3 regions of the Aminobacter sp. LjRoot7 genome follow, and region 3 is predicted to be linked to each of the others. Evidence: predicted binding sites of a transcription regulator. Region 3 holds the regulator's gene; each other region holds the start of a gene.
The links. Region 3 encodes PhoB, which activates phosphate uptake and scavenging genes when phosphate is short. Its sites were predicted from a motif close to TGTCATNNANCTGTCAT; they were not measured.

Region 1 (3,275 bases), on a different contig from region 3:
CGGCGCGCGCCTATTTCCGCCAGTCGGAACAGATTCCGACCGACGTAAAGCTGTCTGTGGCGAAGCTCGTGCTGCCGGCTGAAGGCGGCCCGCGCGAGCATTGGCGCGCCGGTGGCCTGTTGGCGCAGTTCCTGCCCGACTCGCCCGAACGTCGGCGCGTGGCCGACATCCATGGCGGCGACGGCGACGAGCGCGATATCGCGGTCCACCCCGACGACAACTCCTGGCAGGAGCTGCTGGCGCTGGTCGGCACCATCGAGCCAACGGAACTGATCGACCCGACCGTCGGCACCGAACGGCTGCTCTACCGCCTGTTTCACGAGCACGGCGCGGTCGTCTATGAGGGCGTGCGCGTGGTCGACGAGTGCTCGTGCTCGGGCCAGAAGATCAAGGGCATCCTGCAGGGCTTCACCGCCGAGGAAATCACCGACAGCGTCGAAGACGGCGTCATCCGCGTCGCCTGCGAGTTCTGCTCCAAGGCCTACGAATTCGACCCTGCGGAGTTCGCCCCGGTCCAATAGTTGCTTCAAGCCCGACACGATTTGACCGACCCTCGGTCCAATCGTGTTCTGGGCATGAACGCGGAAGCCGGCCGCCTGTTCGCGCTAGTTCAGCCTGTGGCGGGCGTCGGGCAGGTCGAGCGAAAAGGCGGGAATGGCGATGTCGAACATCTCGCCCGCCTCATTACGCATGGTATAGCGCCCGACCATGATGCCTGACGGCGTCGAGAGCGGGCAGCCGGACGCATATTGATAGGTGTCGCCGGGGTTCAGTTCGGGCTGGTCGCCGACCACGCCCGGGCCCCTGACTTCCTCGACCTTGCCGCTCGCGTCGGTAATGTGCCAGTAGCGCGACAACAGCTGGACGAATTCGTCCGAGTTGTTCTCGATGGTGACGCGGTAACCCCAGACGTAGCGGTTTTCCGATGGCTCGGACTGGTCCACCAGATAGAAGGGCTCGACCTCGACCGCGATGTTGCGGGTGATTGCGCGATACATATGCTGCGCTCCTTGGCCTGCACATTGACAGAGTCCGCCGCACGAGGCGGCGGGTCAACTGCTCTTAGACAAAATCACGCCGATTGTGATGACTGTGCAGTGAATTTCACCTCGCCGACGCATCGGCGTCACCCCGCTGTCACGCCGCAAGGCCAGTTTCCACGTCGTCCAACGACAAGGAAATTCCGCCATGAAACGTCTCTTAGCCGTTCTTTTCGCCTCGGCCTGCCTTGCCGGCACAGCCGCCCATGCGGACGATCTGGCAAGTGGTATTGAGAAGCTGACCAGGGGGGCCGAGTGGCAGCTGGTCAAATCCCCGAGGCTTGAGTTCGACACCTTCCACCCCCAGGGCTTCGCGCGCGTCGGCGATGCGCTGTTCATGTCGTCGGTCGAGATCATCGAGCGGACCAAGAAGTTCGAGGCACCGCAGAACGGGCTCGACCGCGACGAGGGCAAGGGCGCCGGCCACCTGTTCAAGCTCGATGCGAACGGCAAGCTCGTCGGCCAGGTGAAGCTCGGCGAAGGCGCGATCTATCATCCCGGCGGCATCGACTATGACGGCCGCTGGCTGTGGGTGCCGGTTGCCGAATACCGGCCGAACAGCAAGTCGATCATCTACCGTGTCGATCCGGAAACCCTGGAGGCGACCGAGGTGTTCCGTTTCCCCGATCATGTCGGCGGTATCGTCTCCGATCCCGAAAACGGCACACTGCATGCCGTCAGCTGGGGCTCGCGCCGCTTCTACGCATGGAAGGTCACCGAGGATCTGACGGTGCCGGATGCGGCGCTCGCGCCGGAAAAGACGCGCACGCTCAATCCTGCGCACTACATCGATTATCAGGATTGCGCGTTGGCGAAGCCCGGCCAGGCCGTCTGCACCGGCCTTACCGAATATCGTCCGGGTCCCGACGGGCAGGTCTTCCGCCTCGGCGGCATCGAAACGGTCGACCTCAAAACCGGACGCCCGCTGTTCCAGGTGCCGGTCCAGATCTGGACGGAAAAGGGCAAGTCGATCGCTGGCAATCCCGTGCTCATCGAAAAGACCGAGACGGGCCTGCGCCTGACCGCAGCGCCGGAAGACAACGAGACAAAGCTCTACGTCTACGAAACCAAGCTGCCGTAAGACAGTTCGAGGGAGACGGACGGCGCTCCTGGTTGCGGAGCGCCGTTACCTTGGTGGTTAGCGAGCCGCCTTCAGCGCATCGCCGATGTCGTTGAGCAGGTCGTCGGCGTCTTCGAGGCCGACCGACAGGCGCAGCGTGCCGTCATCGATGCCGAGCTCGGCTCGGGCCTCGTCGGTGAGGTTCTTGTGCGTGGTCGTCGCCGGATGGGTGATCAGGCTCTTGGCGTCGCCGAGATTGTTCGAAATCAGCACGATCCTGAGCGCGTTCTCGAAGGCGAAGGCTGCCTTCTTGCCGCCCTTGACGTCGAAGCAGATCAGCGTCGAGCCGCCCGACATCTGCTTCTTGACGATGTTGGCCTGCGGGTGGTCGGCCCGGCCCGGATAGATCAGGCGTGACACTTCCGGCTGGTCGGCGAGGAAGTCGGCGATCTTGCCGGCGGTCTCGGTCTGCTGGCGCACGCGCAGCGGCAGGGTCTCCAGGCCCTTGAGCAGCGTCCATGCGTTGAACGGTGACAGGCTCGGACCGGTGTGGCGGAAGTAGTCGTGCAGGTTCTCGTCGATCCACTTCTTGTCCGACAGGATCACGCCGCCGAGGCAGCGGCCCTGGCCGTCAATGTGCTTGGTGGCCGAATAGACGACCACATGGGCGCCGAGCTCGAGCGGCTTCTGCTGCATCGGGGTGGCGAAGACGTTGTCGACGACGAGGCGCGCGCCGATCGAATTGGCAAGCGCCGCGACCGCCGCGATGTCGACGACTTCGAGCGTCGGATTGGTCGGGCTTTCCAGGAAGAACAGCTTGGTGTTGGGCTGGACCGCCTTTTCCCAATTCTCGATCAGCGTGCCGTCGACCAGCGTCGCCTCGATGCCGTATTTCGGCGCCAGCGTCTCGACGACCCAGCGGCACGAGCCGAACAGGGCGCGGGCTGCAACGATGTGGTCGCCGGCCTTGAGGCCGCACAGGATGGCGGCGGTGACGGCGGCCATGCCGGAAGCCGTGGCGCGCGCGTCCTCGGCACCTTCGAGCGCGCACATGCGCTTCTCGAACATGTCGACGGTCGGATTGGCATAGCGCGAATAGATGAAGCCGGGGGTCTCGCCCTTGAAGCGGGCTTCGGCGCTTTCGGCGCTTTCATAGACATAGCCCTGGGTCAGGA
Region 2 (3,275 bases), on a different contig from region 3:
CATCGCCGGCCGCCACTATTACGGCCACGGCGTGTTCTCGCCCGATGGCGCGCTGCTCTACGTCACCGAGAACGACTTCGACAATGCCGTCGGCATGGTCGGCGTCTATGACGCCCGCGACGACTTCCGCCGCCTAAGCGAATTCCCGACCCATGGCGTCGGCCCGCACGAGCTGATCCTGCTTGGCGACGGACGCACGCTCGCCATCTGCAACGGCGGCATCGAGACCCACCCGGATTTCGGCCGCGCCAAGCTCAACATTCCGACGATGAAGCCATCCTTCGTGCTGGTCGATCGCGTCTCAGGCGATCTGATCGAGAAACACGAACTGCCTGAAAAGCTTCATCAATTGTCGATCCGGCATATGGATATCGACGCTGAGGGCACGGTCTGGTTCGGCTGCCAGCACGAAGGGCCGGCAACCGAGAAGCCGCTATTGATTGGCCGCACCGCGCGCGGCAAGGAACTGGAAATGCTCGACATGCCCGAGGACATCCTCGGCGGTTTCCGCAACTATATCGGCTCGGTCGCGGCCAATCGCGACGCCGGGCTGGTCGCCGTCTCCTCGCCGCAAGGCAATGCCTGGGCGATGATCGAGGCGAAGACGGGCAAGGTCGTGGCAAAGAACGATCTTGTCGAGGTCTGCGGCCTCGCGCCCGACCGCAACGGCTTCCTCGCCACCACGGGCGCCGGCCTCGTCGTCGAGCCCGACGGCAAGCAGACGGATGACCCCGAGCATGTCTGGGACAACCACATGCTGCGCATCGATCTGCAAAATACGTAAGTTGTTACTTACCTATATCAGGCCGGACACATCAGAGAAGGCGACGGCCTTGCGCAGCACGGCCAGGAAGCGTTCACCGGCGATTTCGGCCGGGCCGCTGTTGTCGATCGCGACATGGCCGGGGCCACTCAGATCATGCGGCGCGGTGCGCGCCAGCCGCGCCAGCACCTCGCCGCGTGATTCACGACCGCGCGCGGCAAGCCGGGTGGCCAGGATTTCCGGCGATGCAGTGATTTCAACGACGGCGACATTGGCATAGCGCTGGCGCAGCGCCGGGATGACCCCGCGCGAGGTGTTGGCGACAACGACGTGGCCGACCGATATGGCATCGTCGACGGAAGCCGGAATGCCGTAGCGCAGTCCATGCGCTTCCCACGACAGCGCGAAGGCACCCGAAGCCTCTGCCTCGATGAAGGCGGCGTCGGCGAGCGTGTCGTGGTCCTCGGTGGCGCCGTCGCTGTGGCGGGTGATGACGCGGCGGGCGAATTCGACGTGATCGTCGTCGGTCAGGCGCTCGCGGACATAGGCAATCAGCGTGTCCTTGCCGGCACCGCTGGGGCCGACCACCGCGACGAAGACGCCATTGCGGACAGGCGAGCCAACGCGGGTCAGTTCACGCTCGATCAATGCTGAAACCATCATGCGACGTCATTTCCTCCATGCCAGAGCCCCCACCCTGGCGGCGCCGGCCCTTTTCAGCAAGCTCGGCGCATTGAACATCTCCAGTGCCGGCCTGTCACGCTCCATGGCTTGGACCACGAAGCGGGCGGCGGCACTGCGATGCCATTAGGCGATTTGCATGACGGAATGACGAAACGAGAATGCGGAGCGGCAAATCCGCCCCGCATCCAGGATCAGGCAACCTTGTCGCGGACCTGGTAGTCCTTGATCGCGGCGAAGCGGATCATCTTCCAGCGCTCGGCCTCGTAGTTGAGCGAGAACTCGTGCTGGGCGAGGAACACCGGATCATTGTCGAGGTCGCGGGCGATGTCGCCGCGATGGCTTTCGATGAAGCGGTGCAGGTCGGCCTTGTCGTCGGCGTCAATCCAGCGGCAGACCGAGAAGCGCGCCATCTCGAAATCGACCGGCAGCGTGTATTCCACCGACAGGCGTTCCTTGAGCACGTCGATCTGCAGAGCGCCGACGACGCCGACGATCGCCGGCGAGCCATCCTCGGGCTGGAACAGCTGGACCACGCCCTCCTCGGCCATCTGGTGCAGCGCTTCCTTGAGCTTCTTGGCCTTCATCGCGTCACCGAGGCGGACGCGGCGCAGGATTTCGGGCGCGAAGTTGGGCACGCCGCGGAACAGGATGTCCTCGCCCTCGGTCAGCGTGTCGCCGATGCGCAGCGTGCCGTGGTTCGGGATGCCGACCACGTCGCCGGCATAGGCCTCGTCGGCGGTGATGCGCGAGCGGGCGAAGAAGAACTGCGGCGCCGACAGGCTCATCTGCTTGCCGGTGCGCACCAGCTTGGCCTTCATGCCGCGCTTGAGCTCGCCCGAGCAGACGCGGACGAATGCGATGCGGTCGCGGTGGTTGGGGTCCATGTTGGCCTGGATCTTGAAGACGAACGACGTCATCTTCTCTTCCGTCGCCTCGACCTTGCGCGCGTCGGCCTCTTGGGCGCGCGGCGCGGGGCCAAAGTCGCCAAGCGCCTCGATCAGGTCGCGGACACCAAAATTGCGCAGCGCCGAGCCGAAATAGACCGGCGTTAAATGGCCTTCACGGAACGCCTGCAGGTCGAACGGACGGCAGGCCTCGCGGGCGAGTTCCAGCTCCTCGATGAAGGCCAGGCGCTCATTGTCCGGCAAAAGGCCGGCGGCGCGGTTGGAATCGGGGCCATGCACCGGCGTGCGCTCGGCCTCGGCGTCGCCGCGGCGCACCGCGTTCTGGGCGAGGTGATAGGTGCCGGAGAAAGTCTTGCCCTGGCCGATCGGCCAGGTGATCGGGGCGGTGTCGAGCGCCAGCTTCTCTTCGATCTCGTCGAGGATCTCGAAGGTATTGCGCGCCTCGCGGTCCATCTTGTTGACGAAGGTGATGATCGGGATGTCGCGCAGGCGGCAGACCTCGAACAGCTTCAGCGTGCGCGGCTCAATACCCTTGGCGGCGTCGATGACCATGACCGCGCTGTCGACCGCCGAAAGCGTGCGATAGGTGTCGTCGGCGAAGTCCTCGTGGCCCGGCGTGTCGAGCAGGTTGAAGACGTTGTCGCCATACTCGAAGGTCATGACCGAGGTGACGACCGAGATGCCGCGTTCGCGCTCGATCTTCATCCAGTCCGAGCGGGTCTGGATCTTGTCCTTCTTGGCCTTGACCTCGCCGGCAAGCTGGATCGCGCCGCCGAACAGCAGCAGCTTTTCGGTCAGCGTCGTCTTGCCCGCGTCAGGGTGCGCGATGATCGCGAAAGTACGGCGGCGCGCCACCGCCTTTTCGATGTCTTCAGCCATCGGGGATTCCTATTGTGCAGTCGGGAGACAGCCAGTTACCCGGC
Region 3 (3,275 bases):
CAGGATGATCAGGGCGTTGGCGCCCTGCGAGATCAGGCTTTCGACGTCGGTCAGCTGCTTGGCCGGCGACGACTGCGCGTCAGCCGAGATGTACTTGTCGCCGGCGGCCTCGATGGCGGCCTTCATGGCGGCTTCGTCGGTCTTCCAGCGCTCTTCCTGGAAGTTCGACCAGGAGACACCGATGACCTTGTCCTTTGCCGAAGCCACTGCCGTAAGCGACAGAGTCATGGCAACACCCGCCAGGATGGCGGTGGTAAACTTTTTCATTATTTCCTCCCTGCGCCCAATGGGCGCGCCTACTTCGCGATAGCCCTTGGAGAAGCTCTTTTTTTCGAGCCTCGAAAAAATACTGACTCAATGCCCGGCCAGTGTCAACATGGTTTCGCGCGCGCTCCGTATTTTTTTCGGAGCCCGAAATAAATAGAGACAATTGGCGCAGGCTCTGTCACAATCACTTGGCGCGTAAGGGACTGCCGCTTAAGAAGGGCAGCGCTTCGCCGGGAGGAAGACGAGCACATGTCGGTCGGCATACGTCACGACGATCTGAGACGGCGCAACCGCGCCATGGTTATATCCGCTGTTCGCCGTGCCAGCCAGCCGTCGCGCACCGAAATCGCCGCCACCACCGGCCTCAGCCATTCGACGATCTCGACGATTTCCTCCGATCTCATTTCAGAAGGCATCCTCGCCGAAGCCAAGGTCAGCGAGCCGGTTTCGATGAAGCGCGGCCGGCCGCAGGTCGGGCTGACGCTCGAACCCAATGCCGCGTCGATCGTTGCCGTCGTGCTCTCGCTCAACAGCCTGTCCGCCGCCGTCATCGACTATGCCGGCAACACGGTCGTCGAGGAAACGAAGCGGCTGGTGACCCAGAAGATGACCGCCGAGGCGCTGATTGACGAGTGCGTCGCCATGGTCCGGCGGCTGATCGACGATGCTGCTGCCTCCGGCGGGACCGTGCTGCGCATCGCCATGGCCGTCCAGGGCATCACCGATGCCGCTTCGCGCAAGCTGTTGTGGTCGCCGATCACCCAGCACGACGACCTGCCTTTCGCCGACCGGTTCGAGCAGGAATTCGGCGTCCCGGTTTCGGTCGAAAACGACTGCAACATGATCGCCGAGGCTCTGCGCTGGCGCGATCCGGTGCGCTATCGCGACGATTTCATCGCCATCCTGTTGTCGCACGGCATCGGCATGGGCCTGGTCATCAAGGGCGAGTTGTTCACCGGCACGCAATCCTCGGGCGCCGAGTTCGGCCACATGGTCCACCGGCCCGACGGAGCGCTCTGCCGCTGCGGCCGCCGCGGCTGCATCGAGGCCTATGCCGGCAACTACGCCATCTGGCGCAACGCCAGAATTGGCGACGAGAACGCCGAACCGCTGGCCGACCTGTCCGACGACGACATCAGGTCGATTGCCGATGCCGCCCGCGACCATGACGGCCCCGAGCGCGAAGCCTTCCGCAGGGCCGGCGAGGCGATCGGCTTCGGTTTAGGCTCGATGTTCGCCCTGTTCGACCCTGCCCCCCTCGCCTTCGTCGGCGTCGGTGCAACAGCCTTCGACATCATGGAGCCGCATGTGCGCGCTGCCATCGCCAAGACAGCAGGCGGGCTGCATTCCAAGGCGATCTCGTTCGACACCGAACCCAACGAGGTTCCGCTCAAGCGCGAGGGCGCGATGATGCGCGCCCTGCTCACCGTCGATCAGGAAATCTTTGCCGCAGGCACGGCACCTCGCCGCGCCGATGCCGATGTCGCCTAGAGCCAGATCCCGAAAGGGACAGAAGCCCGGCTAGTCCTCGCGGATGGCGTAACCGGCGCCGCGGATGGTGCGGATCACGTCGGGCATGCGGCCATTGTTGACCGCCTTGCGCAAGCGTCCGACATGGACGTCGACGGTGCGTTCGTCGATGTAGATCGTCTCGCCCCAGACATTGTCGAGCAGCTGGCTGCGCGAGAACACCCGGCCCGGATGCCGCATCATGAATTCGAGCAGGCGGAATTCGGTCGGCCCGAGCTTGATCTCGCTCTTCTTGCGGTAGACCCGGTGCGACTCGCGGTCGAGCATGATGTCGCCGACCTTGAGCACTGACGACAGCACCTCGGGCTTGGCCCGGCGCAGCAGCGCCTTGACGCGCGCCATGAACTCCGGCGTCGAGAACGGCTTGACCAGATAGTCGTCGGCGCCCGTCGAAAGCCCGCGCACCCGGTCGCTCTCTTCGCCGCGCGCGGTCAGCATGATGATCGGCAGGCGTTCGGTGTCCGGGCGCATCCTGAGCCGGCGGCACAGTTCGATACCTGACAACGCAGGCACCATCCAGTCGAGCACCAGAAGGTCGGGCACGTTTTCCTGGAGCCGGATTTCGGCCTCGTCGCCACGCGTGACGACTTCGACCTGGTAGCCTTCGGATTCGAGATTGTAACGAAGCAGCACGCCCAGCGGCTCTTCGTCTTCGACGACCATGACCTTGGGAGCGATCATCGGCTATACCTTGTCCTTGCGCATGGCCGCTTCTGGACCATGCGCTGATTTAACCTATGCAGCGCCCCCGCGCCAAACGCATGCGGTTGCGGAAGTGCTCAGGCCGGAACCGTCGTCGTGGTCTCGTCGACCTTTGGCCGATTCAGCGGCAGCTGCGTACCTGTCACGACGAAATAGGCGTTCTCGGCGATGTTGGTGACGTGGTCGCCGATGCGCTCGAGGTTCTTGGCACAGAACAGCAGATGCGTGCAGGCCGTGATGTTGCGCGGATCTTCCATCATGTAGGTCAGGAGCTCGCGGAACACGGCGGTGTACTGGATGTCGATCTTCTGGTCGTCGGCGCGCAGGTTCTTCAGGCCTTCGGCCTGGCGTGCGACATAAAGATCAACGACGCCGCGAACCTGGCCGAGCACCAGCTGCGCCATCGCGTCGATCGAATGCGAGAGGTTGCGCGGGGTCGGCGACTGGCCAACGGCGCCAACACGCTTGGCGATGTTCTTGGCGAGGTCGCCGATGCGCTCGAGATCGCCCGCCATGCGGATGGCGCCGACGACGGCGCGCAGGTCCTGCGCCATCGGCTGGCGCTTGGCGATCAGTGTGATCGCGGAATTGTCGAGATCGCGCTGCTTGGCATCCATGATCGTGTCATCAGCCACGACGTTCTGCGCCAGCGCCTGGTCAGATGACAAAAGCGCGCGGATGGCGCCAGCCACCATCGCGCCGGCGAGATCGCCCATGTCGCGGATGAGCTGGTCGACGTGCTGGAGTTCTTCGTCGAAGGACCGGACTGTATGTTC

Region 1: a site for PhoB is predicted at 1,125-1,141, ahead of ACSQ3E_RS28575 (DUF6454 family protein). Genes of this name have one in related genera too.
Region 2: a site for PhoB is predicted at 1,584-1,600, ahead of phnN (phosphonate metabolism protein/1,5-bisphosphokinase (PRPP-forming) PhnN). Genes of this name have one in related genera too.

Annotation. Positions count from the first base shown of each region.
Region 1 covers NZ_CAXUPX020000016.1:24,724-27,998, forward strand. Annotated here, with positions in the region: gene ACSQ3E_RS28565 (Hsp33 family molecular chaperone) at 1-521, shown strand, start outside; gene apaG (Co2+/Mg2+ efflux protein ApaG) at 606-998, opposite strand; gene ACSQ3E_RS28575 (DUF6454 family protein) at 1,189-2,121, shown strand; gene ACSQ3E_RS28580 (O-succinylhomoserine sulfhydrylase) at 2,179-3,275, opposite strand, start outside.
Region 2 covers NZ_CAXUPX020000012.1:43,273-46,547, forward strand. Annotated here, with positions in the region: gene ACSQ3E_RS26180 (DUF1513 domain-containing protein) at 1-784, shown strand, start outside; gene phnN (phosphonate metabolism protein/1,5-bisphosphokinase (PRPP-forming) PhnN) at 797-1,426, opposite strand; gene ACSQ3E_RS26190 (peptide chain release factor 3) at 1,639-3,231, opposite strand.
Region 3 covers NZ_CAXUPX020000014.1:83,789-87,063, forward strand. Annotated here, with positions in the region: gene xylF (D-xylose ABC transporter substrate-binding protein) at 1-267, opposite strand, end outside; gene ACSQ3E_RS27910 (ROK family protein) at 517-1,758, shown strand; gene phoB (phosphate regulon transcriptional regulator PhoB) at 1,789-2,478, opposite strand; gene phoU (phosphate signaling complex protein PhoU) at 2,577-3,275, opposite strand, start outside.